Regions from separate parts of the Micromonospora sp. NPDC047740 genome, predicted to be linked through region 1. Evidence: riboswitches for the same ligand, from Rfam matches in the RefSeq annotation. Region 1 holds a riboswitch; each other region holds the start of a gene.
The links. A riboswitch is a leader RNA that binds a small molecule or an ion and turns the genes downstream of it on or off. The one in region 1 is predicted to bind cyclic di-AMP.

Region 1 (7,669 bases):
TGCCCAACTACCTGCGCTTCGTCAAGGGCGTGGTGGACGCGCACGACCTGTCGCTCAACATCTCTCGGGAGATCCTCCAGCAGGATCGGCAGATCCGGGCCGTCCGCCGCCGCCTGGTCAAGAAGGTCCTCGCCACCCTCAAGGAGCTCTCCGCCGAGTCCTACCGCACCTTCTGGGCCGAGTTCGGCGCGGTGGTCAAGGAGGGGCTGCTCGAGGACCCGGACAACACCGAGGCGCTGCTCGACCTGGTCCGGGCCGCCAGCACCCACGACCCGGCCGAACTGACCACGCTGCGCGACTACGTCGAGCGGATGAAGGACGGCCAGACCGAGATCTACTACGCCACCGGTGAGTCTCGGGTCACCATCGAGAACTCGCCGCACCTGGAGGCGTTCCGCGCCAAGGGCTTCGAGGTGCTGATCCTCACCGACCCGGTCGACGAGGTGTGGGTCGAGCGGGTCGGCCAGTACGACGGGAAAACCCTGCGCTCGGTCGCCAAGGGCCAGGTCGACCTGGAGACCGACGAGGAGAAGGAGAAGGCCGAGGCCGAGCGGCAGGAGTACGCCGACCTGCTCACCTGGATGAGCGGCGCGCTGGCCGATAGCGTCAAGGAGGTCCGGCTCTCCTCGCGGCTGACCACCTCGCCCGCCTGCGTCGTCGGCGACGCCCACGACATGACGCCGACGCTGGAGAAGATGTACCGGGCGATGGGGCAGGAGGTGCCCCGGGTCAAGCGGATCCTGGAGCTCAACCCGACCCATCCGCTGGTCACCGGGCTGCGCAAGGCCCACGAGCAGGGCGGCGACCAGAGCGCCCTGACGGAGACCGCCGAGCTGCTCCACGGGATGGCGCTGCTCGCCGAGGGCGGGGAGCTGGCCGACCCGGCCCGGTTCACCCGGATCCTCGCCGACCGGCTGGCCCGTACCCTTTAGGACCGCCGCCTCCGTCGGCTGCGGCAGCCACGCCGCGGCCGACGGCGGTTACGCCCGGGTGAGCCGTGCCAGGTGCTCCGTCTCCTGCGCCGACGGCTCAACCGGTCGGCTCCCGAGCAGCCGCCAGCGGGACGTCCTCCCGTCCGGGCCGACCAGTTCGCCGCGCGCCAGCGCCCGGTCGATGTCCTGCCGTACCCGCTCCTCGAGATGCGGTTCGGTGGCGAAGAGGATGCGCAGGCGTACCTCGTCGCCGGACCGCTCCGCGCTCGTGTGATGCGGCGCGACCGGGCAGGGCGGCGCGTGGTCCCAGTGACCGCACAGAACGGTGGTGATCGCCGCCCCGGGCGCGCCCGAGTCGTCGTCCGGCGCCATGTCGAGGACGGCCTGATGGGCGAACCCCTGCCGCATGACGCCATTCTGCCTCAGGGCGTCCGGGTCGTCGGCGCCCTTACGGTGTCGGCGTCTGGGTGGCCGCGGTGAGGGCCGCGGCGAGGGCCGCCGCGCGGTCCTTGCCGATCGCGGCCACGATCGCGGCGGCGGCGTCGGCCGGGGCCTGCCCGCCGAGTGCCTGTACGGTCGCCGCCGCGATCGCGGCGGCGGTCGGTGCGGCATGGGTGGTCTGGTAGAGGTCGTTGAGCACGTTGAGCGTCGACATGCCGGCGGGGATGCCGCCGCCGATGTACTGCCAGGGCAGTGCGCGCATCTTCGCGGCGACAGCCGGGTCGGACAGGATCGCGGAGAATTCGGCGGGGGTCATGGTGTCGTCCTTCGTCAACAGGGCCCGCAGCTGGGCGAGCGTGCCACGGTATGCGTTGCAGTCGGTCTGTCCGGACGCGCCGGGGCAGGCGACGTTCGACCCGTACTGCCAGATCGACGGGGTCACCCCGCCGTACGCGGCCCAGCCCGGGCCGCCGTCCCCACCACCTTGCGCGTAGACGGCAGCGGGCACGCCGGTGGGGTTGCTGCCGTAGTCGCTGGCGACCAGGGGTGCGCTGAGCGGCCGGAGGTCGGGCCGGCCGAGGTTCCCGTCCCAGTTCCACTTCGGCAGGTAGATCGCCAGCACCCGCTGATCGACGGCGTGCCAGCGGTCCACGAACCGGCGTACGTCGTCGAAGCGCGGCCACAGTCCGTTGGCGACCAGCTCCGGGTAGCGCTCGACGTCGAGCATCGCCCACACCGCCCCGATCCCGTCGAGGGTGCTGCGCAGATAGTCGACCTGCCGGTTGGTGCTGGCCTGATCGCCTCTGATCAGGTTGTGGTAGCCACCGATCACGTCGAAGCCGGCGCCGGCCGCACCACGCGCCATGTCGGCGACGTGCGGGCTGGGCGGATGGAAGCCCTGCGGATCGCCGTAGCTGGCGCGCAGGCACAGGACGGGAGAGGTGGCTCGGCGAATCGCCGCCCAGTCGAACTCGCCCTTGACGCGGTCCCAGTCGTGGTAAGACAGGTCGGCATAGATCACAGCCATTGCCATCACCTCTGCGGCCCACCGTAGCTCGACCCATCTGACCTGCGCTAACGCGAAAATTGGTCAGTGAGACGGGGGCGGTCGGTGGCCCGAGGAGCGGCCGCCCTGCGGTCAGATCTGGCCGGTGTAGAAGCCGTGGCGGGCCAGCGGCTCGACGATGTTCTGTTCCTCATATGCCAAATGCGACAGCAGGGTGTCGGTGAGGATGTCCACGGCCTGCTGGACCTCGGTGAAGTCCCCCGGATTGCGGATCAGGTCGACCAGGGCCCGGTCCACGCCCTCCACCACGTCGTGGATCACCACGTGCTCCGCTTCCAACCGGTCGAGCACCGGGGCCAGCCCCGGATCGGCACGCCGCAGGTGCGGGAAGATCGAATTGTCCTCTAGCCCGTGGTGCTGGGTGACCACCGTGCAGTACGCGGCGCAGTACGCCCCCAGCGTCCAGTTGTTCTGCCGCATGGTCATCTGGTTGAGCACGGCCCGGGCGGCGCCGGCGGAGACCACCCCTCGTTTGACCTGTTCGAGCAGGTCGCGCACCTGCGCCAGCTCCTGACGCAGGTGGTCGTGCACGTCGACGAGATGCGCGCCGACGGCCTGCGCGTGCGGGGTGTAGACGTGCCCGGCCGGCGCAGGCGGGGCGACCGGGCGGGTGGACTCGTCCCAGAGCTGGTGGTCCGTCAGGCGTACGCCCGGATCGGGGGTGGGGGTGACCGCGAGCGCGGTGGCGCCCCCGGCCTCGACCGCCTCGCGCGCTCCCTCGCCGGCCCTGGGCCGGGTGCCCGGCTCGGCACGTTCGGCGGCGACCAGCTCCCGTACCGCGGGCGCGACCTCCCGCGCGAAGAGCTGGATGGCGGTGGGGTCGTCGGCGCCAAGGATGAAGGTGGCGATGCCGTGGTCCAGCACCAGCCCGGCCAACTCCTCCACCCACTGCTCCGGCGGCCCGCTGAGGAAGCCGGTGGACGACCGGGTGAACTGGCCGCTGATGTTCAACAGCCGCCGCACCGACCGGGGATCCCGACCGGCGGCCTCGGCACCCTCGTCGATCAGCGCGTTCATTCCCGGCAGCTCGTCCGGCCCCTTCGACAGGTACGCCAGCGACGGCAGCCAGCCGTCCGCCGCGCGCCCCACCAGCCGCAGCATCCGGGGCTTGTACGCGCCGACCCAGATCTCCACCGGGTGGGCCGGCGCCGGCCCACGCTTCGCCCCGACCACCCGGTGGTACGTGCCCTCGACCCGGACCATGCCGCGCCGCTCGACGTCCCACACCTCGCGGATCACCTGGATCGCCTCGTCGAGCGCGTCGACCGCCTGCCCGGGGGACAGCCGCCGACCGCCGACCGCCTCGATCGCCTCCCAGAACGCGCCCGCGCCGAGGCCCAGCTCGACCCGGCCGCCGGTGAGCAGGTCCAGGCTGGCCACGCTGCGTGCCAGCACCACCGGTTGGCGCAGCGGCAGGTTGAGCACGTTGCCGGCCAGCCGGATCCGACTGGTCGCGGCCGCGAGATAGGACATCAGCGTCCAGGTGTCCAGGAAACCCGGCTGGTACGGGTGGTCCTGGAAGGTGACCAGGTCCAGGTTGACCTGCTCGCAGAGCTTGGCGAGCGCCACCACCTGCTCGAACTGGCCGGCGGCGGGGGTGAGGAAGCCGCCGAAGGCCAGCTCGTGTCCGTAGTCAGTCATGTTCCTCCGCCTGCGCACCCGGGCCCGGCGACCGTGCCGGACTTCGCCACCGTAGTCGGTGCCGCATCGGCGCGCGCCCGCTCCCGCAACCGCAGCGATAACCAGGCGGACACCCAACTCAACGAGGCGGACCTGCGGGCCGTCCACCTTCGAGCGGCCGTACGCGACCCTGCGCAACGCCGGCGTACCCGTGATCGTGGTGCTGGTGTCCGGCCGGCCGCTGGACGTCGCCGGTGAGTTGCCGAACTGGACCGCGCTGCTCGCCTCCTGGCTGCCCGGCACCGAGGGCGCCGGCATTGCCGACGTCCTCTTCGGCGGGTACGCGCCGACCGGCAAACTGCCGATGACCTGGATGAACTCCGTCGGCCAGCAGCCCATCAACGCCGGCGACGGGCAGGTTCCGCTCTTTCCGCAGGGTTTCGGCCTGACGTACTGAAGGGGGCTTTGTAAGGCACCTGTGGACGGCACGCAACTCGTACGGTGTGGCCTTCGCTCGGCCGGGTGAAGAACTTCACAAGAAGTGGGCGATCATCCGAAACCATCCCTAATGTCGACTGCGTTCGCGATCGCGGACACCCGGGCCGGTAACGCCTAATCCCGCCGCCGGCCCGTCGGTACCTGGACATCAGGCGGGAGCGGGGGACCCACATGTTCCTCGGTGCTCGACACCTCGGGGTGAAGCCGCCCATCCGGCGGCCGGGCTCCTCGGCCCGAACCCGACAGCTCACCTCGTCGGCGTGGAGGAACCCACATGGCAACTGAACACGTCGCACGTCACCGACGCACCACGCAGCGTCGCGTCGCCGTCGGAGCGCTCGTCGTCGGTGCCGCCACCGGCGCCGCCGCCATCCTCGGGCCGGCCGCGCCGGCTAGCGCATCCAGCGTGAACTGGGACGCCATCGCCCAGTGCGAGTCCGGCGGAAACTGGCACATCAACACCGGCAACGGCTACTACGGTGGCCTCCAGTTCTCGAAGAGCACCTGGAACGGCTACGGCGGTAAGAAGTACGCCAGCCGCGCCGACCTGGCCAGCCGCAGCGAGCAGATCGCCGTGGCCGAGAAGGTCCTCGACGGGCAGGGCATCGGCGCCTGGCCGGTCTGCGGCAAGAAGGGCGGCTCGACCAAGCACTACTCCACCAAGGACTCCGGCGCCACGAAGTCGCACAAGAAGGCGACCAAGGACCGGTCGTCCCGCGGCGACCAGCCGGCGACCCGCAGCCACCGGCGTACCGCGCCGGCGTCGAGCGGCGCGACCTACACGGTCCGGTCGGGTGACTCGCTGTCGCTGATCGCAGAGGCGAAGCACCTCGCCGGCGGCTGGCAGGCGCTCTACGAGCGCAACAAGCGCGTGGTCGGCGACAACCCGGGCCTGATCTTCCCAGGCCAGCACCTCCGCCTGCGCTGACGCTACTGGCAGGTGGGGTGCCCCACACTGCGCGCTGATGCACTGAAAAGTGGCCATCCCCGCCCGGGATGGCCACTTTTTTCGTGAACGAGGCCCCGGGTGCTCGCGGTGTCCCGGTCGGGGGCGGTTGCTATCGTCGCGGTGCTCCGGAAAGACGTGAAGAAGGCGCGGATATGACCAACGACTCGTTCTCCGCGGCCGCAAGCCTCGACGAGCTGCTCACCAGGACGCAGCAGGCGCTGTCGGCCATGCGCTCGCGGGCGGCCGAGCACCCCGACGGCGACCCGGGCGAGCTGCTCCGCGCCGAGGGCGCGGCGCCCGACGGCCGGGTCCGGGCAGTGGTGGTCCAGGGTGGCCGGCTGGAGTCCGTGACGGTGGACCCGGAGCTGGCCGGGGACGGGATGGAGGCCGTCTGCGGGCAGGTCGTGTTGGCCGTCAACGCTGCCCTCGCCGCCCTCGACGCCCAGGTCAGCGCCTCGGCCCGGGCCGACGTCGACGCCCTGGCCGCGCGGCTCGGCGGCATCGAGGAGCAGTCGGTACGGCAGATGGAGCTGTTCAGCCGGGCGGTGGACGACGTGATGGCCCGCCTCAGCCGCGGCCCTGACGCGGGGGCGCGGGCGGGCCGCCCGAGCTGAGGCAGGCCGGCCGCGGCCGCGCCGGAGAGCGCGGCGAGGCGGGGTGGGAGCTTCAAGGGGGTTAGCTCCTGTTCCGAGGCGGGCAGCATGGAGCCCGGTAGGGGCACCCGGCGCGGGGTAGCGATGAGGCGGGACGACGGTCGGTCCCTGCCGGCGTGGCCCCGGTTCGACGGATCGACCGTCCGAGCCGCCGGGGGCGGCGGCTCGCTGGAGCACGATCACACGGTCGTGGACGCAGATCAATGGGCGATCGCGGCAACCGGATCGGTCGATCACCGCGCCGGTCCCGGAAATCGGGAAGCTATGCGCTTCTATGGCCCCTGATCAGGGCGAACACCCTCCGGAGTGGGCGGGGCCCGCCTGACTGGCGGGGATTGCCGCTCCATGCGGATGGCGCACGTTCACCCGTCGGTCGACCCGGCGATCGAGCCCCGCCGGAACCCGCCCCGCCGGTGCGCCGTCAGCGCCCCCGTCGCCCTGCGGTGAGGCCCCGGGAGGGGTTGCGGTAGGAATCTACCGACCACTTTCGTTTGTCGTGAAGAAAAGTAGTCCGTGAGCGGACGAAAGCTATGGACAGCCTGAGAGGAAGTTAGTACTGTCTGGCACCATCAATATGTTTCGTCGAGATGAACTACCGGCACAGTAGTTCTCGACCGTGGCCTTCAGGCGGCGCAACCCGTCGGAGGGTCATGACCGGCCAGCGATGGCCACCCCGGGTCAACGCCGCACCACGGCGACCTGGCGCAGGCATGCGCCAAGGATCGACCGACGTCCGTCCGTACCCGACACGACCAGATCAGCTCCGACGCGCGACCCTGCCCGGCGCCGCGTGCGAACCGGCTCGCCGCTGACACCGGGATCAACCAACCATCCACATCGGACGACCGTGGCCGCCGGCCACGGCCGGGGATCCCGCGCGGCCTGGGAGGGGCCGACGGGCTGCGAGCACCCGAAGAAGCACCTCAGACGACACCTGACACCGACGGGCCGACGCACGTTCCGCCCGGTTGTTCCCGGACCGTGAAAGAGGCATCAATGAACCCATCCGCACCGCGGGATCGGCTCTCTGCGAGCCGGCTCCGGAGATCGGTGGCGGTCATCGCGGCGATGTTGTTGCTGCTGACCGCCGCCCTGACCGGCTCCCCGGCGAACGCGCGTCCGACCGACACCGAGCGGTCGGCGACGGCCGGGCCTCAATCCTCGTCGCAACTGCAGGCCCAGGTCCTGACCTGGACCGCCGGCGACAACTTCCTGTCGTACCTGTCGGCGCCGACCACCGCTACGGCCGGGCCGGCCACCCTGGTCTTCGAAAACAGCCGGGCTACCGGCAACACCACCGGAATGCAGCACACCCTCACGTTCGAAACGGGCGACCCGAGGTACAACAGCGACGTCGACGTCAACATCCTGGCGGATCCGACGGACAGCAAGGGGGGCCGGTGGACCGTTGACGTGGTGCTCTCGCCCGGCACCTACCGGTACTTCTGCGCCATCCCGGGCCACGGCGGAATGACCGGCCTGCTGGTGGTCACCGGCGGCGGATCGGACA
Region 2 (7,669 bases), on a different contig from region 1:
CAGCGAGCTGTCGCTGTCGGTCAACACGGTGAAGACCCACGTCCGCAACATCTACCGCAAGCTCGACGCGACGCGCCGCCGCGAGGCCGTCCGCCGAGCCCGCGAACTCCGGTTGATCTGACGCGGCCCCCGTGCAGGGAAAGAGTGCCCATCCGGCCGGGGATGGGCACTCGTGAATCCCGTCGCCCGGGTGTCAGGGGGTGGCGGCGGCATCGACCGCGGCCAGCAGCTCGGCGACGTCGTAGCCGCCCTCGTGGCGGACGTCGTTGACGAAGAGCGTCGGGGTGCCGGTCACCCCGCTGCGGATGCCGCCGACGAAGTCCCGCCGGACCCGGTCGGCGTGGGCGTGCCCGCCCACCTCCGTGTCCACGTCGTCGGGCGGCAGCCCGAGCTGCTCGACGCCGAGCGACAGGTGCACCGGGTCGAGCTGGTCCTGGTGCTGGTAGAGCCAGTCGTGCATCTCCCAGAACCGCCCCCGCCGGCCGGCGGCCTCGGCCGCCTCCGCCGCGCTCTCGGCGTACGGATGGACGTTGGCGATGGGGAAGTGCCGGTAGACCAGCCGGACGGTGTCGCCGCGCTGGCGCAGCACCTCGGCCAGGTTCGCGTACGCGGACCCGCAGAACCGACACTGGTAGTCGCCGTACTCGACGATGGTGACCGCCGCGTCGGCCGGCCCCCGGGCGTGGTCCGTCTCGGTCACCGGGAGGCGCAACCGGGCGCTGGTGACCTGCAGTGGCGTCGTCATCGATCCACCTCCGGCCGCCGCAGGATCCGCCCCGCCGGGATCGCCGGCCGGGGGTACCCGGACGCGCCGCGCCCGGGCGTGATCAACCCGTTCGGATCAGTCATGGTTCCCAGCCTCGCCCGCGACGGGGTGAGCCGGGCTCACCCGGCCGGGGTCATTCGCGTCACGGCGATACGGCCACGTGGTTGTGCACCTCCCGGATGCCCGGGGCCGACCAGACGACCCGCTCGATCTCCTCGCGTTCGGGGATCGAACGGACCAGGCCCTCCAGGACCGCCTCGTCGCCGCCGTGGATCCGGACGCTGATCCCCTCCACCTCGGTGGCGCCGTTGCGGGCGAGCGCGTCCACGATCCGCTCGGCCAGGTTGCGCGCGTCGGTGCGGGTGCCGGGCCGGACGGTGATGCCGTTGCTCACCCCGCGTACGCCGGTGAGCCGGCCGACCGCCCGCTCGGCGGCCCGGCGCTGGTACTCCCACTCGACCTGGCCGTGCAGGGTGACCCAGCCGTCGGTGACCGTCACGTCCAGCGTCTCGACCGGCACGAACGCGTCCCACTCCAGGGCCCGTGTGGCGGCGGTGGCGATCTCCGGGTCGCTCTTCTCGGCGGAGGTGGCGATCCGCACGGCGAGGTCGTTGGCGACGGCCCGTACCCGGGACACCCGGTGCGCGGCCCGCTCGGCGGCCCACTTCTTGGCGTAGCTGTCCACCCAGCCGGTCAACGTCACCACCCCCTCGGTGACGGTCACCCCGATCTCGTTGGGGCGTACCCGGGGCTCCCAGGTCAGCTCGTCGAGGACGTCGGACTGGATGTCCTGGTCGGTCCGCATGATCGTCCCTGCGGCCATCGGTGCTCTCCCTCCCGGATCGGTTCGCGGCGCGGCGGTGCCCGGCACGGGTCCGGCGCCGGCTCCGATGGTGGCCGCTCCGCGGGTGACCTGCCGTCACCCGCACCGAATGAACCGAGTTGCTTGGGAGCGTCTCCAGATGCGGTGGCCGTCCGGTCCGCGGCGCGGCCGCCGCCGCATCCGGGCCCGTGCCGTGGTCGATCTTGGTGAGTAGGCTCGGCCTCCCGGACCCGTGACGAGAGGGGTACGCCCGATGCACCCGATCAGGATCGCCTACCTGACCGCCGCCCGCTCGGCCGCGGCGCTGCTCGCCGACCCGGCCGTGGCGAAGCAGTGGGACGCCCCGAGCGCGCTGGCCGAGTTCCGGATCGGCGGACTCGCCGGCCACCTCGCCTTCCAGATCCTGGCCGTGCCCGCGGTGCTGGCGGAGCCGGTGCCGCCGGGCGAGCCGATCGGCCTGCTCGACCACTACGCCCGGGGCACCTGGATCGGCGCGTCGGTCGACGACGAGGTGAACGTGGGCATCCGCCGGTCCGGGGAGCGGCTCGCCGCGGACGGCCCCGAGGCGCTGCTGGCCGCGGTCGGCGCCGCGGTCGACGAGCTGGCCGTCGCGTTGCCCGCCGAGCCGGACGGGCGGGTGGTGCACCTGGCCCGGGGGCCCTGGTCACTGGCGCTGGACGACTACCTCACCACCCGGCTGATGGAACTGGCGGTGCACTCCGACGACCTCGCGTTCAGCCTGGGCGTGCCCACCCCGGAGTTGCCGGCCGACGTGCTGGACCCGGTGCTCGCCCTGCTCGCCCGCCTCGCCGTACGCCGGCACGGCCAGCCGGCCGTGCTGCGGGCACTCAGCCGGGCCGAACGGGCGCCGGCGAGCGTCACCGCGTTCTAGACGCCGGCGGCGGTGCCCCCAACTCGGGACACCGCCGTCGTGGCGTGCGGGTCAGCGGTCCAGGCCGGCCGCCGAGTCCGGCCGGTCCACGTCCACGAACTCGATCTCGCCGAGTTCCCGGGCTCGGCTGCCGGCCGCCCGGGCGAAGGTGCCGGCCGCCCAGCCGACCGCGGCGCCGGCCAGCGCGGCGCTGATCAGCAGCGCCCAGGGCAGCGCCGGCCGCCGGCCGGCGAGCGCGTCGAAGGCCAGGGTGGCCCGCCGGCGGGCCTCCTCGGCGGCCGAGCCGACCAGGTTGCTGGCGTCGTCGGCGAGGCCGGAGCCGTTGCGGCGGGCGGACCGCGCGGCGCCCCGGACGCTGTCGCCGGCGGCGTCGACAGCGGAATGCAACTGCTGCCAGGCCTGGTCCGCGATCCGCTCGGGCTTGCTGCGACGGTCCAGCAGGGTGGATCCGAACATGGTTACCTCCTCGGGGTGCCGAAGGCCGGCGGCCACTTCGGACTCCGGCGACGATCGGGCGCGGGACGGTCCGCCCATCCCGGCCAGTGCCCGGAGCGGACTCGGCGCAAACCACCCCGGCGCGCCCCGTCGCGGCCGACTGGGGCAGGATGGGACAGACCACCCGAACGCGCCGAGGGCCGGGTGCGGGCCCGGCGAGCGGGGGGCGGCTACCCTGGGTCGGCGGATCGGCGACCCTCGTCGGTCGTTGAATAGTGAGAGCCTGTCGTAGCGGAAATAGGAAGTGGAAGCTCCGGATTGGGATGCCCAGGTGTGCCCAGTCCGCGAATTGCTCATCCCGAGGGGTGGCGACCGAGGCCGTCGGAGGAATACGCTCGGTCGCGGCCCGCGTACTGATGAGGCGCCCGTATGGGCGAGTGGAGGTGTTCGCGTGAGCCTGTCGATCGTGAAGTCTGTTCAGCCGGGTGGTGTCGTCCAGATCGCCCCGCGGGGCGAGATCGACGTCGACACCGCGTACGAGGTGCGGGAAGCGATCGCCGAGGTGCTTGCGAAGGGCCGGCCCGCCCGCATCGAGCTGAACATGCGCCTGGTCACCTTCATCGACTCGGTCGGCATCAGCGCCATGGTCGCCGGCTTCCAGACCGCCGAGGTGAGCGGTGTCAAGCTGGTGGTCACCGAGCCGAGCCGGTTCGTGCACCGGCAGCTCTGGGTCACCGGCCTGCTCGGCCTCTTCGGCGCTCCCGAGCCATACTTCGCCGACGCCCCCACGCCCGAGGTGCTCCCCGGCGCCTGAGCCCTGCCCGGCGGACCGCTCGGACCGGGTCTTCCGACCGTTGCCAGCCGGCCCCCGGTACGGGACGATCGTGCCCACCGGCGACGGCTAGGGGAGTACGGCTTGCTCAGCAGCGACAGTTTCAGCTACACCGTGCAGGCTCGGTGCGCACGGGCGGAGGCGGTCGCCCTGCTCAGCGACCTGACCCGCCAGGGCGAGCTGCATCCGCTGATCGTCCGGGTCCGCCAGCTCCCGCCCCGGCCCGGCGCCCTGGCCAGCTATGCGATCACCGACCGGCTGGCGCTCGGGCCGCTGCACTTCCCGGTCACCTACCAGGCGGACGTGCTGGTCGCCAACGAGGACGAGGTGGTGACCGTGGCCCGGCAGCAACCGGCCACCACCGTGCGCAACCACACGCGGCTGCGGGACGAGCCCGGCGGTGTGGTGCGGATCGACGTCGAGATCACCCTCTCCGCCCCGGCGCCGCTGTTCGGGTACGCCTTCCGCCAGGCCCGGGCGGCCCATCTCGGCCTGGCCAGCCGGCTCGGCGCGACCCTCGAGGGGCACGCCGACTGAGCCGGTGCGGCGGCCGTACCGGCTAGGCCCGCCGCCCGGCGGTGTGCGGCAACTCCGGCTCGGCTGGCGGCCAAAATTCGGCCTCCGCGCCGCCAGGCGGCGCTCCGGGCCGAATGAAGGCCGGTCTGACCTCGCGCCGCTACGACGACTTCAGTTCGGCGCGTCTGACGCCGCGCTGCGAACTGAAGCCGTCGCTGGAGCCGGCGGCCGGCCGCCGGGTCGGCGGCGTGGCGCGGCGCAGCCGTCCCCACGGCTTGTAGGTGGACAGCACGGTCATGAGGATCAGCAGGCTGCTGGAGACCGCCGGCGGGATGACCAGGTCCAGCCGGTCCCGGGTGGCGAGCTCCGGCCCCAGCTCGGCGAGCCCGCGTACGGTCGGGGTGAGCAGCAGGAGGACCAGGCCGAGCATCCCGGTGGTGATCGCGAACTTCACCAGCACCCAACGCCAGCGCAGCAGGCCCCACGGGGTGAGCAGCGCGCTGGCCAGCCCGACCAGCCAGACCGCCACGCTCAGCGGCGCGAAGAGGTACGTGACCAGCAGCCCGGCGGTCGGATAGACCACCGCCGGGTCGGCGCCGCGCAGCCCGGCGATGCCGAGGGTGAGCAGCACCAGGTCGGCGCCGAGCCAACCCAGCGAGGTGACCAGGTGCAGGGTGAGCAGTGCCTTGCGCGTGGTGGGCGAGAGTCGGCTCATGCCCTCGATGCTCGGCCGTCGCCGGCCCGGCGTCGTGGGCCGCGCGGCGACATCCGGCGTACGTCGGTGGGCGTACGGTGGCCCGCCGGGCGGCGGGCCACCGCGGGCTCAGTACACCGACAGGTGCACGTGGTTGGTGTGGTCGCTGGACGGGTCGCCGTTGCCCCCGCTGTACGCCTTCCACCCGCTGCTGGGCAGCCAGATCTGCTTGTACCAGATCACGTAGAGCACGGCGAGCGGGTCGGCGTTGCGGATGAAGTACGCGGCCAGGTTGTTGCCGTACGTCTTGTCGCCGCCGGTGGCCACCCCGCCGAAGCCGTCCTTCTGGGCGGCGAAGTCGCAGGCCCGGCCCTTGGGATGCTCACCCGAGCCGCTGGGCCGGTAGCAGGAGACGTACCGGGTGAACCCGGCCGCCTTGGCCTGCTGGAGCGCGTGCAGGGTGCGCGGAGTGATGCAGCCGTCGGCGGGCGTCGGGTCGTTGACGCTGCACGACTCCGCGGGCCAGGAACCGTCGGCGTTGCGCTTCGCGGGGGTGGCGTTGGCCCGGGACGTGCCCTGCACGCTGCCGCCGGCGGCGCCGGTGGTCCGGTTGTTCGCCACCTTTAGCGCGCGTTCCGCCTGCGCCTTGCGCTTGGCCATGACCGCGACCTGCTTGCGCTGTTCCCGGATCTCGCCGTTGAGCGCGTTCTGGGTGCGGGTGGCCTGGTCCCGGGTGTCGATCAGGTCGCGCAGGGCCCGGTCCTCGTGTGCGGCGACCTGCTGCAGGGTGAGCGCCCGGTCCATGAAGCCCTCCGGGTTGCTGCTGCCGAGCAGCGCCGCGGCGGTGCCGAGCCGCCCGGTCCGGTAGGCCAACCCGGCGAGCTCGCCGACCTTGGCGTCGCGTACGCCCAACTCGCTGTTGATCGTCTTGAGCTGGGCGGTGAGCTGCTGCTGCCGACTCACCGACCGGTTCAACGCGGTCCGCGCCTCCAGCCAGCCCTTGCTGGCCGCGTCGAGCTGCGCGCGCAGCGCCGGTGTGCCGCCCTCGTCGTCGCCGGGTGCGGCGGCGAGCAGGCCGGTCGGGGGAGCCGCCGAGGCGGGGGAGACCGGCGTGGCCGCGACGCCGAGGGCGAGCGCCGCGACGAGCAGGGCCGCCAACCGGGCGGCCGTCCTTCGTACAGGTGCCACTGGTGGCATTCACGTGTCCTTCCGTCAACCGCCGACCGGGTTAGCTGACGGGTTCGGGACGGAAGATCCCTACCGCTGACGCGGATGCACCCCAGGTACATGGTTCCCCGGCTCGCCGTACGGTGGCGATTAGGCGACGGCCACCACCGCGGACGCTGCTGGGCGTCGCCCGGCGGAAGCCGCGACCGAGCCTACCGGCGCTGTTCCGGCCCGTCGCCGTGGACGGCGAACGGGAATCGGGCATAAGCCGGCACTAGTGCACAATAGCCACTTGGATTTAAGGTTGTCCTCAATTACCACTCGACGGTTCCGCACGCGCCGGGTGACGCCCCGGGTTCGATCTGCAACGTGGCGTGATCGATCCGGAAGTCATCGTGCAGCGCGGCCCGCGCGGCGGCGAGCACCTCGCCCACCTCGGCGTCGGGGGTGGTGGTCAGGTGCGCCGAGGCCACGTCCATGCCGGAGGTGAGCGTCCAGACGTGCAGGTCGTGCACCTCGGCGACGCCGGGCACCGCGGCCAGCCGGTCGTGCACGGCGGTCACCTGCAGGTGTTCCGGGGCGGCCTGCACCAGGATGCGGACCGCGGCCCGGCCGAGCCGCCAGGTGCGCGGCAGGATGAACAGCCCGATCGCAACGGCCACCAGCGGGTCCGCCCACCACCACTCGGTGAACGTGATGACCAGGGCGGCGCCGATCACGCCGAGCGAGCCGAGCAGGTCGCCGAGCACCTCCAGGTAGGCCCCACGCAGGTTGATGCTCTCCTGCGCCCCGCTGCGCAGCAGCGCGAACGCGACCAGGTTGGCGAGCAGGCCGAGCACCGCCACGGCGAGCATCGGCCCGGCGAGGACCTCCGGTGGCTCGCCGAACCGGCGGACGGCCTCGACGAGCACGTACGCGGCGACCGCGCCGAGCAGCACCGCGTTGGCGAGGGCGGCCAGCACCTCCAGCCGGTAGAGCCCGAAGGTGCGCTGCGGATCGGTCTCGGCGCGGCGGGTGGCGGTGATCGCGGCCAGCGCCATGCCGATGCCGAGGACGTCGGTGAACATGTGCCCGGCGTCGGAGAGCAGGGCCAGCGAGCCGGTCGCGAAGGCGGTCGCCGCCTCGACCACCATCAGGGCGCTGAGCAGCCCGAAGGCGGCCCAGAGCCGGCCCCGGTGGCGGTGCGCGGCGTTGGCCACCGTGCCGCTGTGGTCATGACCTGCGCCCACGCCCACACCCTTCCGTTCCGCACCCCGGCCCGACCCAATCTATGCTCACATCGCTATATGTGCGAGTGAATGGGCGTCGCCGGAGCCGCCGTCAGCCCACCGGGTCGAGGGTGGTGAGGCGCTGGGTGGCCCGGGAGAGCGCCACGTAGAGCGTCCGGACGCCGGACCCCGGATCGGCCCGGATCTCGCTCGGGGCCACCAGCACCACGCCGTCGTACTCCATGCCCTTGGCCTGGAGACTGGTCACCACCTGCAGCCGGCCGCCGCCCAGCTCGCCCAGCCAGCCGGCGACCTCGTCCCGGCGCGGCACCGGCG
Region 3 (7,669 bases), on a different contig from region 1:
GTGGACGGCGACTGGGGCCCGGCCACGACCAACGCCGTGAACAACTTCAAGTCCGCCCGTGGCCTCTCCGGCGGCTCGGTCGACACCACCACCTGGCAGTACCTGACCGGCGGCAGCGGCGGCACCGGCAACTACCGGCTGGTCATCGGCAAGTCGGTGCTGCCCCGCAGCGAGTACGACGATCCGCACCACGACTACCCGGCGATCGACCTGCCCACCGTGACCGGCACGACCACGTACGCGATCACCTCCGGGACGATCGGGCACGTCGGCGGCAGCTGCGGCCTCGGCATCGGCATCACCGCCGACGACGGTGCCTACTACCTCTACTGCCACCTGAACTCGCGCTCGGTCGCCGCCGGCTCCCGGGTCAGCGCCGGCCAGGTCCTCGGCTACACCGGGGCCACCGGCAACGTGACCGGGCCGCACCTGCACCTGGAGGTCCGGGTCAACGGCGCCAACCGCTGCCCGCAGAACATGCTGCTGGCCATCTACGACGGCGTCGCCCCACCGGCCCCGTCCGCCCTGCCCGCCACCGGCTGCTTCTACTGACGCAACCTGCGGTCGTGATGTCGTCGCCCTGCCTGCGGGGCGACGGCGTCACGGCCCGTCGGGCGCCGCGAACGGCGCGAGCAGGTCGAGGACCACGGCGGGGTCCTCGACGTGCGCGTTGTGGCCGAGCCCCGGCAGCGTCGCCACCGGCACGCCCAACTCCTTGAGCTGTCCGTCGGACACCATCGGGTCCTGCTCTCCCCGGGCCAGCAGCACCGGCACGTCGGTCGCGGCGAGCAGGGCGGGCAGCTGGGGCTCCCCGACCGCGAACGCGGCCGGGTCCATGGCCAGCCGCCAGCGGCCGTCCTCGCGGCGCAGCCCGGCGTCCACCACCGGGTGGTCGGGGGCGAACAGCCCGGCCAGCCCGGCCACCCGCAGGTAGCGGCGGGCCGCCTCGTCCCGGCTGGCGAACCAGGTCACCGGCCGCTGGGCGAGCTCGCGGGCCTTGTCCAGCTCGGCCGGCGACCAGGCGACCTTGATGCCGAGCCCGACCACCCCGTCGATCGGAAGCTGCCGCGCCCGTGCGGCCAGCGCCAGCGCCACCACCCCGCCGAGCGAGTGCCCGAGCACCACCAGCCGGTCCCGGGGGCCGAGCCGGTCGGCGACCGGGCCGAGCCCCGCCACCACCCGGTCCGCGAGCGCCTCGAAGGAGTACGCCGGCAGTTGCGGCGACCAGCCGTGCCCGGCCAGGTCGGGGGCCAGCCAGCGGCCCGCCCAGCGGCGCTCCAGCAGCGGCGCCCAGGGCAGCCACACCTCACCGGTGGCGCCCATGCCGTGCAGCAGCAGCAGATGGCGGGTACCCGTCTCGTCGCCCATACGGCGCAGTGTGCCACCGGACGGACACCAGGCGCGAGACCGGCCCCGGACACCACGTCGGGCACCGGCTCCAGGAGCCGGTGCCCGACGTGCAGGGGTGGGATCAGGCGGAGTAGCCGCGGGTGGCGGCCCAGTTCGCCAGATCGATGGTGGTGATCCAGTACTCGGGCAACGCCGGGTTCGCCGAGTCGGCGATCCGCACCGTCCGGCCGTCGTCCTTGTAGCCGACCACGGCGATGTAGTGGCCGCCGGGGAACGAGTGCCAGCCGCCGTTGGTGTCGGTGGCGGAGCCGGCGATGTTGACCACCACGCCGCGGCCGTCGGTGATCGCCTTGACCACGTCGGCCTGGAGCTGGTCCATCTGCGCCGGGGTCGCGGCCTGGCCGGGGATCATGTGGGTCCGGTACGGGTTGCCCTTGACCATCTGGTTGAGCCCGCGGGTGGTGTCCTCGGCCGAGTTGGTGCCGTTCTCGCCGGCGTTCAGCGGGGCGACCATCGCGTCCTGGGTGGTCTCGACGCCGCTCGCGCTCAGCGCGTTGCGCACCGCAGCCGGACCGCAGTTCCAGTAGGCGGTCTGGGCCTCGTAGTTGTAGTCGAGGACCTTCGTCGACGGCGGCTTCGGCTTCGCCTTCGCGGTCTTCGTGACGTCCGGGTCCGGCTTGGCCGAGCTGGCCTTCGCCGACGGCGACCCGCTCGGCGACCCGCTGGGCGAGGCGGTCGGGGACGGGGCGGCGACCCGGGCCTCGCTCCGGGTGGCGACGTCACCGAGGCGCGGCGCCAGTTCGGCGACGGCGGCGGTGGTCTCCTGCCGGACCGGCGCGTCGTTCGTGCTGGCCAGTGCCGCGCTGGCGCCGCCGGCCAGCACGAGGGCCGCGGCGGAGCCGGCGACGATCTGGTACGGGCGCTCGGTCGCGAGGCGCCGCAGCTGACGCTTCAGGTGGTGCTTCACGTGTTCCTCCACGGGGGCCGGAGCGGCACACGCCGACCCGACGCGCGGAGTAGCTCACGCGCGTTCCTGGGCGGGTGGCCGCGGGAAAAGAGCGCCCGGCGGACCGGGCAGCGGGGGTCGGTTACCGGAACGGACTCGCGGGTCAGGCGAGCGCCGGCACCGTGGCGCCGTGGAGGCGGGGGGAGGATCGGGGGGTGGTTCGCACGAGGTTGGAACTCCTTCCGTGGCCGCCTACCGGGTTAGCTGACGGATTCGGGCGGGAAGTAGGCCCTACCGCGGGCCTTGGCTCGCGGATTCACCCCGGTGTTGCACTGGGTCCCCGGTTCGTGAGATCACGATTGAGCGGGTCGGCGCGGCGTCGCCACTTGCGATCGAAAACCGCACCGGACGCGCTGACACTACCGGTGGGTACGCCGCCTGCCAAGCGTGCCCACCTGCGTAAACGTCAACCACCGTTACCGAGACCGGAACAGCCGGTCACTGACCTGACTCAATGGGACGACCGTTTTAACGGGAACCGTCGGGTGACTATCGGACATCCGGGTGGGGATCGAAGGGGAATTGCGGGGCTCGATCGCCCGGCCTGATCCGGTTGACCGTTTCCCCGGTCGCCGTGACCGGGCTCACCTAATTCGGATAACGATTCAGCCGACCCGCGCCGGACGCCACCGTGCGGGGTGCGCCGCGACGGCGCCGGCCGACACCGGGGCGAGGGTCTGGGTCACCGCCTCGGCGGGGCGTACCGGGACCGCTCCGGGGCGCACCGCCTCGGCGGCCGCGTACGCCTCCACGGCCAGCACCCGGGCCGCCTCGGCGGCCACTTCGGCGTCCCGCCAGGCCCGCCGCTCCCGTTCGGCGGCCGCCCGCCACCGGGCCCGCCGGCCGTCGCGTACCACCCGGGCCAGGGCGATCTCCTGCTCGGCCGGATGCCGGCGCGGGTCCCACCCGTTGCGCCCGGCGAGGACGTCCGCGAGCTGCCGGGCAGTCAGGTCGCCCTGCCAGTGCGCCGTCATGGCGGCGTGGTGCAGCCACCGCTCCCGGGCCGCGTACTCGGCCGGCGTCCGGGGCGTCCGCGGCTCGGGCAGCACGGCGGCCCCCGCGAACCGCCGGGCGGCCGCCTCGGCCTCGTCGTACGCCCGCCAGGCCCGGTCGACCTCGTCGTGCGCGGTCAGCCACTGCTCGCGCCACCGGCGCGCGGTCTGCCGGGCCCCGGCGGCGGCGACCGCCACCTCATCGGCGTACCGGCGCAGGTCGGCGTGGCGGGCGGCCGCCACGGCGGCCGGGTCGGGGGCGGGATCCGGCGGAGTCCCCCGCTCGGGCCGGGCGACCAGGACGGCGAGCACGCCCAGGGCGAGCACGAGCAGGGCCGACCAGATGGCGGCGGCCACGGGAACCTCGGTCAGGAAGTGGTAGAGAAGGGTCTGCTTCATGGTCGGCACCTCACGGGAACGACGTGGTGGAGAGGTCCGCACGGCCGGCGGGGCGGGGCGCGACCGGGTACGGGCGCCGCCACCGGCCGGTGCGGGGTGAGGTTCGGGTACGGCGTGGGCGGGCCGGGCCCGCCGGGCTCGTCAGCGGGCGGGCGGGGCCCGGGAGCCGACGGTCGCCGGGACCAGCCCGACCAGAACGCGGTGCCGGTCGGCCGGGGCGACCACGACACCCCGCACCAACGAGTCCGGTGCGCTGGCCAGGACTGCCTGCCGGTCGCCGGTCGCGTCCGACGTCCACCCGGCCGCCGCAGCCGATCCGGTCCCGATCCGCGCGGCGGGACCGGGCGCTCCGGTCCCGGCCCGGACCACCGCGTCGGCGGCCCCGCCGGACCAGCGGATCAGCGCCCGGAGGGTGGGGTCGGCGCCGGCGGACTCGGTGCCGCCGAGGTGCCCGGCCCGAAGGGTCGCGGTGTCGACGGCGACCGCCGCGGGAGCCGCGTGCGCCGCCGCGGCCGGGCCCAGGGGCAACGTGGCGGCGCCGAGCGAGCAGGCGACGACCACGGCCAGGCTGGCCAGCATTCGCGCGGTCCAGCGCGCCACCCACCACACGGGACAGGTGAGCGCGATCGGAAGCACCGGTCCAAATTACCGTCGAACCGGCCGTATCGCACGTCCACGGGCGTGTCGCACCGCCGCAGAGGCGCACCGGCCAGCGTGGACACCGGTCCGGCGGCGGGGGTGTGGTCCTGCGGCCCGCTCAGCGCGGGTCGCGCCGCCCCGCGTACTCGATCGACCGGGGCCGTGGGACGCGGACCTCGACCGGTGCGGCGGGGGTGGCCTGCGCGCGGGCCCGGCGGGGCGGTCCCAGCCGGCGCATCATCGGCGTCTCCACCCAGCGGTGCAGGGCCGCGGCGAGCAGCAGGTTGCCCAGCAGGAAGCCGAGCACCGCGAGCGGGCCCCACCAGCCGCGCAGCCCCTCGCCCCAGTGCCCGGTCAGGCGCAGCACGGCCTGCATCACCAGCACGTGCACCAGGTAGAACGCGAAGGAGACCTCACCGAGCCAGACCATCGGACGAGAGCGCCACGGGGTGCGCCGGCCGTGCACGTCGGCGTCGGCCGCGGCGGTGATGACCAGGAGGTACGCGACCGCGAGCAGAGCCGCCCAGAGCTCCGCGCGGACCCACTGCGCGGCGACCACCCAGGTGGCGACGAAGAGCAGGCTGGCCACGGTGAGGTTCGGGCCACGCCAGCGGCCCCGGCGCATCAGTTCCGCCGCGGCCACGCCCATCCAGAACTCCAGCGACCGTGCCACCGGGAATACCTGGGTGAACCACCACCGGTCCTCCTCGGGCACCAGCAGCTGACCCGGCCACAGGGCCAGGATGAGCAGCGGTGCGGCGACCACCACCGCCCGGAGCAGCCCGGTGCGCGACCGACGCAGGTAGGGCAGCACGAACGGCAGGCAGAGATAGAAGGCGAGTTCGCAGGAGAGCGACCAGCTCACCGTGTTGACGCTGTAGAAGTAGCCGGGGGTGGGGTTCCAGGCCTGCACCAGGGCCAGGTTGCCCAGCGCGGCCCAGGGAGCGACCGGGTCGGCGAACCAGAACGCGACCACCAGCGCGGCCACGAAGGTGACCAGGTGGTTCGGGTAGATCTTGGCGAGCCGGCGACGCAGGAAGGTACGCCGGGGCTCACCGTCCCGGTACGACCACACCAGCACGAATCCACTGAGGATGAAAAAGAACTCCACACCGGACAGGCCGAGGGTGAACAGCCAGCTCACCACGGCCTGGTAGTCGGGCTCGGCAACGATCCGCATGGTCCCCGCATGGAAGCCGAAGACCAGCAGGGCGGCGACCCACCGCAACCCGGTCAGCGACGGCAGCCGGACGGCCTGGGCCACGGTCGGCGTACTGGTCATGCCGGACGCCCGACCGTCAGCAGGATCATCAGCGCGTCTCCTCCTCGGGCGGTCGGCGACGGGCGGCACCGGGACCACCCGGGGCAGCGCTCCACCGCGACGCCGCCGCCGGGCACCCTACCCGCCGGCGCCCCGGACCGCCTCCCGCGCCGTCGGGCCGCCCGGCCATCGGGGCGCCGGCGAGCCGCGGACAGCGTCCTCGTACGTCTGTTCGATCGAGGGGTAGGATCGGCGTCGTGTCCGACGTCGCGTACCAGCCCTCGATGCTCGACTTCGCCGAGCAGGGGCCGACCCTGGGCCCGCTCGCCGGCGGGCCGCGCCGGCACGAGCTGAGCCGCGGAGCGTGGGTCGACCACCTGCCGGGCTGGGTGCGGGGCTCCGACGGGGTGCTCGACACGCTGCTGCGCGACGTGCCCTGGCGGGCCGAGCGCCGCACCATGTACGAGACCGAGGTCGACGTGCCCCGCCTGCTCTGCTGGTACGGCGCCGGCCGCCCACTGCCCCACCCGGTGCTCACCGAGGCCCGCGCGGCGCTCACCCGGCACTACGCGGACGAACTGGGCGAGCCCTTCGTCACCGCCGGCATGTGCCTCTACCGCGACGGCCGCGACAGCGTCGCCTGGCACGGCGACACCCTGGGCCGCTCCGCGCACAGCGACACCATGGTGGCCATCGTGTCCTTCGGCTCGCCACGCCCGCTGCTGCTGCGTCCCCGCGGCGGCGGGGCGAGCCTGCGCTTTCCGCTCGGCCACGGCGACCTGGTGGTGATGGGCGGGTCGTGCCAGCGCACCTGGGAGCACGCCATCCCCAAGACCGCCCGCCCGGTCGGTCCCCGGATCAGCGTCCAGTTCCGTCCGGCCGGCGTCGCCTGACCCCGACCGGCTCGGCCGCGCCGGCGCACGCCCCCGGCGCTGCCGGATCCGGCCCACCGCACCCGGGCGCGGATCCGTGACGTGCTACAAACGACCCTCAGGGTCGATCACGCCCCCGTCACCTGACGACGCGAAGGGCGGAGCATGTCCCAGTCCTCCACCGAGCCACGACCCCGCTGGTCCCCGTGGCACCTGCACGGCGACGGCCGGTCCGTCCGCCCCGGCGACGTGGTGCATCCCGACGAGCGGCTGTCCTGGCCGCGTACCGTCGGCGTCGGCGTGCAGCACGTCGTCGCGATGTTCGGCGCCACCTTCACGGTGCCGCTGATCACCGGCTTCCCGCCGGCCACCACACTCTTCTTCTCCGGGCTCGGCACGCTGCTGTTCCTGCTGATCACCGGCAACCGGCTGCCGTCGTACCTGGGCTCGTCGTTCGCGTTCATCGCCCCGGTGCTGGCCGCGAAGACCAGCGGCGGCATCCCGGCGGCGCTGGGTGGCATCGTGGTGGTCGGCGCGGTGCTGGCCCTGGTCGGCCTGGTGGTGCAGTGGGCCGGCGCACGCTGGATCGACGCGCTCATGCCGCCCGTGGTCACCGGCGCCATCGTCGCGCTGATCGGGCTCAACCTGGCCCCGGTGGCCTGGGACGGCGGGGGCAGCGGCACCGGCGTGAAGGCGCAGCCGCTGATCGCGGTGGTCACCCTGGTCGCGATCCTGGTCGCGACGGTGCTCTTCCGGGGCTTCCTCGCCCGGCTCTCCATCCTGCTCGGCGTGGTGGTCGGCTGGGTGCTCGCCGCGGTCCTCGGCGAACTCGACCCGAAGGCGGTCACCGGGCTGAAGGAGGCCGCCTGGGTGGGGCTGCCGCAGTTGCACGCCCCGAGCTTCAGCCTGCGGGCGGTGGTGCTGGTCATCCCGGTGATCCTGGTGCTGATCGCGGAGAACGCCGGGCACGTCAAGGCGGTCGCCGCGATGACCGGCCGCAACCTCGACCGGGACATGGGCCGGGCGCTCCTCGGTGACGGCATCGCCACCGTGCTCGCCGGCTCGGGCGGTGGCTCCGGCACCACCACGTACGCGGAGAACATCGGCGTGATGGCGGCGACCCGGGTCTACTCGACCGCCGCGTACTGGG
Region 4 (6,646 bases), on a different contig from region 1:
GGTCGGTTGCAAAGGAGTCCGTGCCGGTGGCAACCATGCCCCCTCATCGTCACGCCCCGAGCCAGCCGCCCGCCCCACCGGTCGGGGCGCGCCGGGTCGTACGCCGTCTCCTCACCCTGGTCGCGGCCGTCGCGGTCGGTGCCGGGCTGCTGGCGGCTCCGGCGCACGCGGCGCCGTCCGTGGATGAGATCGACGCGCAGATCGACAAGCAGTGGGAACAGCTCGAGCCCACGATTGAGAACTACAACAAGGTCCGCGCCCAGCTCAAGGTCAACAAGAAGAAGTCGGACGACCTTGAGAAGAAGATGGTGCCGTTGCAGCTGCAGTCGGACCTGGCGATGAACCAGGTTGGCGACATGGCGGCCCGCTACTACATGCGCGGGCCCTCGCAGGAGATCGGTGCCCTGCTGACGAGCACCAAGCCGGGCATCCTCGGTGAGCAGCTCGTCATCCTCGATCACCTGGCCGCCGAGCAGAAGAAGCAGGTCGCCAGCGTGCTCGCCGTCCGGGACAAGTACAACCGGCAGAAGCGGAAGCTGGACGAGCTGATCGCCACCCAGACGAAGCAGAGCAATGAGCTGGCGGCGAAGAAGAAGCAGATCGACAGCGAGATCAAGCGGCTGACCGCGATGCTGCCGGTGACCTCGATCCGTCCGGCGGGCTGCCCGGCCATCGACGGCGTGGTGAGCAGCGCCGCGCGGACCGCGATCAAGACCGCGTGCGCCCAGGTCGGCGATCCGTACGTGTGGGGCGCCACCGGCCCGAACGCCTTCGACTGCTCCGGCCTCACCCAGTACGCCTACAAGGCCGCGGGCATCTCCCTCACCCACTTCACGGGAGCGCAGTGGAACGAGGGCAGGGCCGTGTCCCGCAGCGACGCGCGCCCCGGTGACCTGGTCTTCTTCTACAGCGACCTGCACCATGTCGGCCTGTATCTCGGCAACGGCATGATGGTGCACGCGCCACGGACCGGCAAACCGGTCCAGGTAACCAAGATCAGCTACATGCCGGTCGCCGGCTTCCGCCGCGTCAGCTAACCCTCTCGAGCAGCACGAAGGCCCCCGGTCCGTGTGGACCGGGGGCCGTCGTTTCGCCGAGGGTCAGCTGGGGGAGCCGATCGACGCCGGCGTGATCTGCACGTCGTCGAGGTTCACGTACATCACCCGGTGGCCGAACTGCACCTGGACGTACTTGTTCTCGCCGCGGACCACCGTCCGGTCACCCGGCGCCGAACCGTCGAAGGAGACGGCCCGGTAGTACTCGCCCGGGAGGACGCCGCCGACCGCGTACCGCTGACCGGCCGGGAAGGTGTACTGCAGCGGCGAGATGGCCTGGTACGGGATCGTGGCCGGGTAGGCGGCCCGTTCGGGGTAGGCCCGCCCGTACACCGGGATGCTGGTCTTGCCCGGCTTGGGGGTCACCACGAAGCCGTTCGCCCACTTCGCCGTCGGCGCCGAGGTCGGGTTGTAGAACCAGGCCTTCTGGCCGAGGTACCAGATCGCGGTCCAGTCGCCCTGGATGCCCGCGAGGGCGTACGTCTGACCGGCCGAGGCGCGGGCGCCGTGATCCTTGATGTACATGGTGTTCGGCGTGCCGTTCGGGCGCAGCCCCAGGTCGTTGACCAGCGGCGCGGTCGGGCTCGGGGCGGTGCGCAGGATGACGGAGGAGGAGCCCCGCAGCGGGCAGGGCTCGGCCGTCGGCGGCACCGGTCCCGGTGGCAACGGGGGCTGCTGGTTGCAGCCGGTGAAGGCCGGCTGGTTGCTGGCGTAGTCCGGGTCGATGGTGACCAGGCCGGTGTTCGGCGTGCCGGTCGAGTGGAACGGCGCCTTCAGCAGATCGAAGTAGTGCGACCAGTCCCAGTACGGGCCCGGGTCCCAGTGCATCCCGGCGACGTTCCCGGCGAGGATGCCGGGGACGTTGTCGTGGCCGAGGATGTGCTGCCGGTCCAGCGGGATCTGGAACCGCAGCGCCAGGTGCCGGACCAGCTTGGCCGAGGCCCGGTACATCGCCTCGGTGTACCAGGTGCCGCGGCCGGCGTAGCCCTCGTGTTCGACGCCGATGGACTTGGCGTTGACGTACCAGTTGCCGGCCTGCCAGCCGACGTCCTTGGCCTTGATGTGCTGGGCCACGTAGCCGTCCACCGAACGCAACGTGTAGTGCCAGCCCAGGTAGGTCACGTCCTGGACCGCGTTCACGCTGCCCCGGAAAGAGCCCTCGGTGTCGTGGATGATGATGTATTCGAGCTTCTGCTGGGCCGGCCGGTTGCCGATGTCGTAGTTGCCGTAGTCCACGATGTTCGTCTTGGGGATCGTGTACTCCCCGTACGGCGCGGGAATCCACTCGCAGGCGAGGCGGACCGGGCACTCCAGGCCATCCGGCCGCTCGGCGCGGCGCAGGCCGAGCTTGTGCAGCCCGGACTGGTCCGGCGTCACCGTGGTGGCGGCGAGGGTCACCCGCTGGCCGTCGTCGGTGGTCCGGCTGGCACCCTGGCCGATCTGGTCGTACACCTCGTCGGCGAAGGCCGCCGCGGCGTCCTCGGTGTCCGCGCCGGAGTATCGGGCCACCGCGCCGTACCAGGCCGCCGGGTCGCTGCCGGCGCCGACCGGCCCGCCCAGGTCCTGCTGGTACGAGGCCAGCAGCGCCGCGCCGCCCCGGATGTTGGCCGCTGCCTCGTCGCGCAGGGTCTCCTTCGACACGCCGGTGAGGTCGGCGGCGGCGTCGAGGGTCTGCAGGGACGCCTCGGGCAGGGTGTCCCCGGAAGGCGCGGCGGCGGCGGTCAGGTCGACGGTGAGCGGGCGGGAGTCGTCGCCGCGGGGGTCCTCGTTCTCGTCCACGTGCGCGCTGGACGGAGTCGAGGCGACCTGCTCGGCGTCGGTGAGGTGCATCGGGCCGTAGCCGCCGCTGGTGCTGGGCTGGCCGGAGTGGGTGTCCCAGCGGGACTCCAGGTAGGAGACGCCCAGCAGGACGCTCTGCGGCACGCCGTACTCCGCCGCCGCGGCGGCGTACTGCTGCTGGCGGTCCGGGCTGTCGGTGGTGCCGGCGGCGGTGAGGGGCGCCGCCACAGTGGGACCGCTGGTCGCGAGAGCGGTGGCCGCCGCGACGGCGGCGGCCAGCAGTATCCGTCTGCGCGATGGCAGGGCTGAGAGGTGCATCGAACCTCCAGATAGGGATGGGGGTGACTGCGTCCCCACCCTCACTCCGCAGATGGCCCCAGGTCAATACCTTTCCAGGTGGTGATGATGGGCGTAAAAAACCTTCACCGCCGGGTGGTTTCCGAATCTGCGTACGGAGTGTCACGGCGGATCGGGTTGCGGATTGATAACGACGGTCCCTACTCTGGTCAGTTGTCGACCGGTAGGTTCACCGTCCATCCCGGGTGGTGACGGTCCGACACCGCCGAGTCGCCGCCAGGCGAGCCGGGGACCCAGGTACCTGGGGTGAATCCGCAGCCACTGCGGTAGGGCGGCTCCCTTCCCGCCCGAACCCGTCAGCTAACCCGGTAGGCGGGCAGGAAGAAGGAGTACGGAGCCCGGTGGCAAACCATGCCCCGCGGCCACCGTCGGACCGGTCGGTCGACCGGTCGACGGCTGCGCCGCGTTCACGCTGGTCCCGCTTCACCACCGCCCTCGCCGCCCTGGTCGGCACCGCCGTCGTCCTGACCGGCGGCGCCACGGCGGCCCACGCCGAACCGTCGGTCACCGAGATCGAGCGCCAGATCGACCAGGACTGGAACAAGCTCGAACCGATCATCGAACAGGTCAACTCCACCCGCGAGAAGCTCGCCGTCCGGCGCAAGCAGGCCGACGCGCTGGAGAAGCAGATCGCCCCGCTCGAGGCCCAGGTCGACGCCGCCCTCGGGCAGGTCGGCGGGCTGGCTGCCGACGCGTACAAGGGCAACAACCTCAGCACCGTCAACGCCCTGCTGGGCAGCCGGTCGCCGAGCGAGGTGGTCAACAGCCTCGAACTGCTCGACCGCTACGCGCACCACCAGCACGAGCAGGTGCAGGCCGTCATGGAGCTGCGCGACCAGTTGGCCGCGAAGAAGAAGCCGCTGGACGCGATGGTCGCCCAGTTGGCCCGTACCGAAGCTCAGCTCGCGGCCCAGAAGAAGCAGATCGACGCCGAGATCGCCCGGCTCCAGAAGCTCCGGCTCAAGGTGTACGGCAACGGCGGCGGCGGACCGCTGCGTCCCGCGCCCTGCCCCGCCGGCTACCCGGGCGGCCCGGCCGGTGTCGCGGTCAAGTTCGCCTGCGCCCAGATCGGCAAGATCTACGTCTGGGGCGCCGCCGGCCCGGACCACTACGACTGCTCCGGCCTGACCATGGCGGCCTGGGCCAAGGCCGGGGTCTCCCTGCCGCACAACGCCCGCGAGCAGCACGACGTCACCCGGCGGGTGAGCCGCGGCGAGCTACGCCCCGGTGACCTGGTCTTCTACTACAGCGACCTGCACCACGTCGGGATGTACGTCGGCGGCGGCTGGGTGGTGCACGCCTCCCAGTCCGGCAAGCCGATCACGATGAAACGCGTCGACGACGGCCAGATCAACAGCTACGGCCGCCCGGGCTGACGGGTACGCAGGGGCTTCCGCGTCGCGGAAGCCCCTGCGTCGTGCTCAGCGGGTCGGCCAGGTACGCCAGTTCTGCCAGGACCGGCTCGGGGTCGGCCCGCGCTGCCCCTGGTAGCGCGAGCCGTAGACCGCCGAGCCGTACGGGTGCTCGGCCGGCGACGAGAGCCGGAAGATGCAGAGCTGGCCGATCTTCATGCCGGGCCAGAGCGTGATCGGCAGATTGGCCACGTTGGAGAGTTCCAGCGTGACGTGCCCGGAGAAGCCCGGGTCGATGAAACCGGCGGTGGAGTGGGTGAGCAGCCCGAGTCGGCCCAGGCTGGACTTGCCCTCGAGCCGGCCGGCCAGCTGGTCGCCCAGCGAGATCACCTCGAGCGTTGAGGCGAGCACGAACTCGCCCGGGTGCAGCACGAACGGCTCGCCCTCGGGTACCTCCACCATCGAGGTCAGGTCGTCCTGCTGCTGGGACGGGTCGATGTGCGTGTAGAGGTGGTTGTTGAAGACCCGGAAGAGCCGGTCCAGGCGTACGTCGATGCTGGACGGCTGCACCAGCGTAGGCTCGAAGGGCTCCAGCGCGAGTGCGCCCGCCTTGATCTCGGAGACCAGGTCGCGGTCGGAGAGCAGCATCGGAACACCATAGCGACCGGTACGGGCGACCTGCGTGTCGGACTACATCTTCGTACACGTGTTCGATAGAATGTCCGCATGGCTTCCTGGTCCGAATTCGCCGCCGACGAGCCCCGGCTCGCCGACGAGATCCGCGTTCTCCTGCAGCAGTACGGGCCGGGCTTCGGCTACCTCGCCACGGTCCGCGCCGACGGCGGCCCCCGGGTCCACCCGGTCTCCCCGGTCATCACCGACGACGGGCTCTACTGCTTCGTCATCGACTCGCCCAAGCGCCGCGACCTCGAACGCGACGGCCGCTACGCGCTGCACTCGTTCCCGCCTGAGGAGAGCGACGACGAGGCGTACGTCGCCGGCCGGGCCCATCCGGTGACCGACCCGGCGACCGTGGCCCGAGTGGCCGGGATCGGCCGGGCCGCGCCGCACGTCGACTGGCGGCTGTTCGAGTTCACCGTCGACGTGGCGATGCTGACCCGGCGCGACCAGGCGGCCCACCTCGGCGCGGGCCGGCCGCAGGTGCGGGTCTGGCTCGACCCGCAGGCGGCCGCTCCCGCGCGGCGTGCCCCGGCTGTGCCCGAGGGGCGGCGCGGCCGTCACGGCTTCGACACCCGCCGCCCGGCCGCCTGACCGTATGAACACCGGTGCCGGCCCCGTCCGAGGACGAGGCCGGCACCGGTTCGCTGTGCTCGGCGGTCACGCCGCGCGGTAGGCGTTCCATGCGGTCAGCATCCGGCTCGCCTGGCCCGAGGTGAACTGGTACATGCACGAGTCGTAGGTGTAGTCCATGAAGTTGGTGATCGGGTCCAGGCCCGGCGCCGTGCAGGTGTCCCGACCGGTCGGGCACTGGTACGCCGGCGAGGCCTCGGCCGCGGTGTCGTCCACGCTGTCGCCCGAGCCCGAGCAGCCGCCCTGGAAGGTGTGGTAGAGGTTCAGCCAGTGGCCGATCTCGTGGGTGCCGGTGTCGCCCTGGTTGTAGTTGGTGGCGGTGCCACCCGGCAGCGACTCGCTCAGCACGACCACGCCGTCCATGCTGTCGAGCTTGCGCTTCGGGAAGGTTGCCCAGCCGAGCAGGCCGTCGCTGAGTTCGCCGAGGTACATGTTCAGCGTGTTCTTGCCGCCCTCGCGCAGGGTGGTCTTCATCGACCGCTCAGCCGAGGAACCCGAGATGATCGGGTACCAGGACGGGTTGGTGACCCGGTTGATCTTCTGGAGCTGGAAGCTGAACGCGGTGGGTGCGCCGCCGGTGGCGCCGCTGTAGGCCTGGTTGAGCACGCTGATCTGCTGCGTGATCATCGAATCCGGGATGTTGCCGCCGGCGCGGGTGCTGTCTCGCTGGATGACGTGCACCACGACCGGGATGGTCACGGTTGCCAGGGGTGCGACCCCGGCGCCGGCCCGGAACCGGGCCCGCTCGGCCTGGGCGGCGGCGAGATCCGCCTCCCGCTCACGGACCTGGGC

Region 2: another riboswitch for cyclic di-AMP. It lies ahead of ACGF4F_RS10520 (hypothetical protein); the one in region 1 lies ahead of ACGF4F_RS01770 (transglycosylase family protein).
Region 3: another riboswitch for cyclic di-AMP. It lies ahead of ACGF4F_RS28235 (C39 family peptidase); the one in region 1 lies ahead of ACGF4F_RS01770 (transglycosylase family protein).
Region 4: another riboswitch for cyclic di-AMP. It lies ahead of ACGF4F_RS22240 (NlpC/P60 family protein); the one in region 1 lies ahead of ACGF4F_RS01770 (transglycosylase family protein).

What each region holds. Positions count from the first base shown of each region.
Region 1 is NZ_JBIDCT010000001.1:373,514-381,182, forward strand. Features, by position in the region: gene htpG (molecular chaperone HtpG) at 1-932, shown strand, start outside; gene ACGF4F_RS01750 (hypothetical protein) at 981-1,340, opposite strand; gene ACGF4F_RS01755 (hypothetical protein) at 1,381-2,400, opposite strand; gene ACGF4F_RS01760 (LLM class flavin-dependent oxidoreductase) at 2,512-4,080, opposite strand; gene ACGF4F_RS01765 (glycoside hydrolase family 3 C-terminal domain-containing protein) at 4,139-4,516, shown strand; cyclic di-AMP (ydaO/yuaA leader) riboswitch at 4,659-4,833, shown strand; gene ACGF4F_RS01770 (transglycosylase family protein) at 4,832-5,485, shown strand; gene ACGF4F_RS01775 (YbaB/EbfC family DNA-binding protein) at 5,659-6,120, shown strand; gene ACGF4F_RS01780 (OmpL47-type beta-barrel domain-containing protein) at 7,156-7,669, shown strand, end outside.
Region 2 is NZ_JBIDCT010000004.1:285,305-292,973, reverse strand. Features, by position in the region: gene ACGF4F_RS10560 (LuxR C-terminal-related transcriptional regulator) at 1-121, shown strand, start outside; gene ACGF4F_RS10555 (DsbA family protein) at 194-745, opposite strand; gene ACGF4F_RS10550 (BON domain-containing protein) at 909-1,589, opposite strand; gene ACGF4F_RS10545 (maleylpyruvate isomerase N-terminal domain-containing protein) at 1,843-2,481, shown strand; gene ACGF4F_RS10540 (hypothetical protein) at 2,533-2,937, opposite strand; gene ACGF4F_RS10535 (STAS domain-containing protein) at 3,368-3,730, shown strand; gene ACGF4F_RS10530 (SRPBCC family protein) at 3,833-4,285, shown strand; gene ACGF4F_RS10525 (hypothetical protein) at 4,425-4,979, opposite strand; gene ACGF4F_RS10520 (hypothetical protein) at 5,088-6,155, opposite strand; cyclic di-AMP (ydaO/yuaA leader) riboswitch at 6,160-6,292, opposite strand; gene ACGF4F_RS10515 (cation diffusion facilitator family transporter) at 6,440-7,354, opposite strand; gene ACGF4F_RS10510 (HelD family protein) at 7,446-7,669, opposite strand, start outside.
Region 3 is NZ_JBIDCT010000017.1:147,984-155,652, forward strand. Features, by position in the region: gene ACGF4F_RS28225 (peptidoglycan-binding protein) at 1-552, shown strand, start outside; gene ACGF4F_RS28230 (alpha/beta hydrolase) at 601-1,368, opposite strand; gene ACGF4F_RS28235 (C39 family peptidase) at 1,472-2,329, opposite strand; cyclic di-AMP (ydaO/yuaA leader) riboswitch at 2,531-2,672, opposite strand; gene ACGF4F_RS28240 (hypothetical protein) at 2,962-3,747, opposite strand; gene ACGF4F_RS28245 (hypothetical protein) at 3,889-4,383, opposite strand; gene ACGF4F_RS28250 (acyltransferase family protein) at 4,505-5,668, opposite strand; gene ACGF4F_RS28255 (alpha-ketoglutarate-dependent dioxygenase AlkB) at 5,905-6,540, shown strand; gene ACGF4F_RS28260 (uracil-xanthine permease family protein) at 6,685-7,669, shown strand, end outside.
Region 4 is NZ_JBIDCT010000012.1:2,184-8,829, reverse strand. Features, by position in the region: gene ACGF4F_RS22250 (C40 family peptidase) at 36-1,037, shown strand; gene ACGF4F_RS22245 (N-acetylmuramoyl-L-alanine amidase) at 1,101-3,152, opposite strand; cyclic di-AMP (ydaO/yuaA leader) riboswitch at 3,385-3,520, shown strand; gene ACGF4F_RS22240 (NlpC/P60 family protein) at 3,533-4,567, shown strand; gene dcd (dCTP deaminase) at 4,613-5,191, opposite strand; gene ACGF4F_RS22230 (pyridoxamine 5'-phosphate oxidase family protein) at 5,270-5,815, shown strand; gene ACGF4F_RS22225 (zinc metalloprotease) at 5,882-6,646, opposite strand, start outside.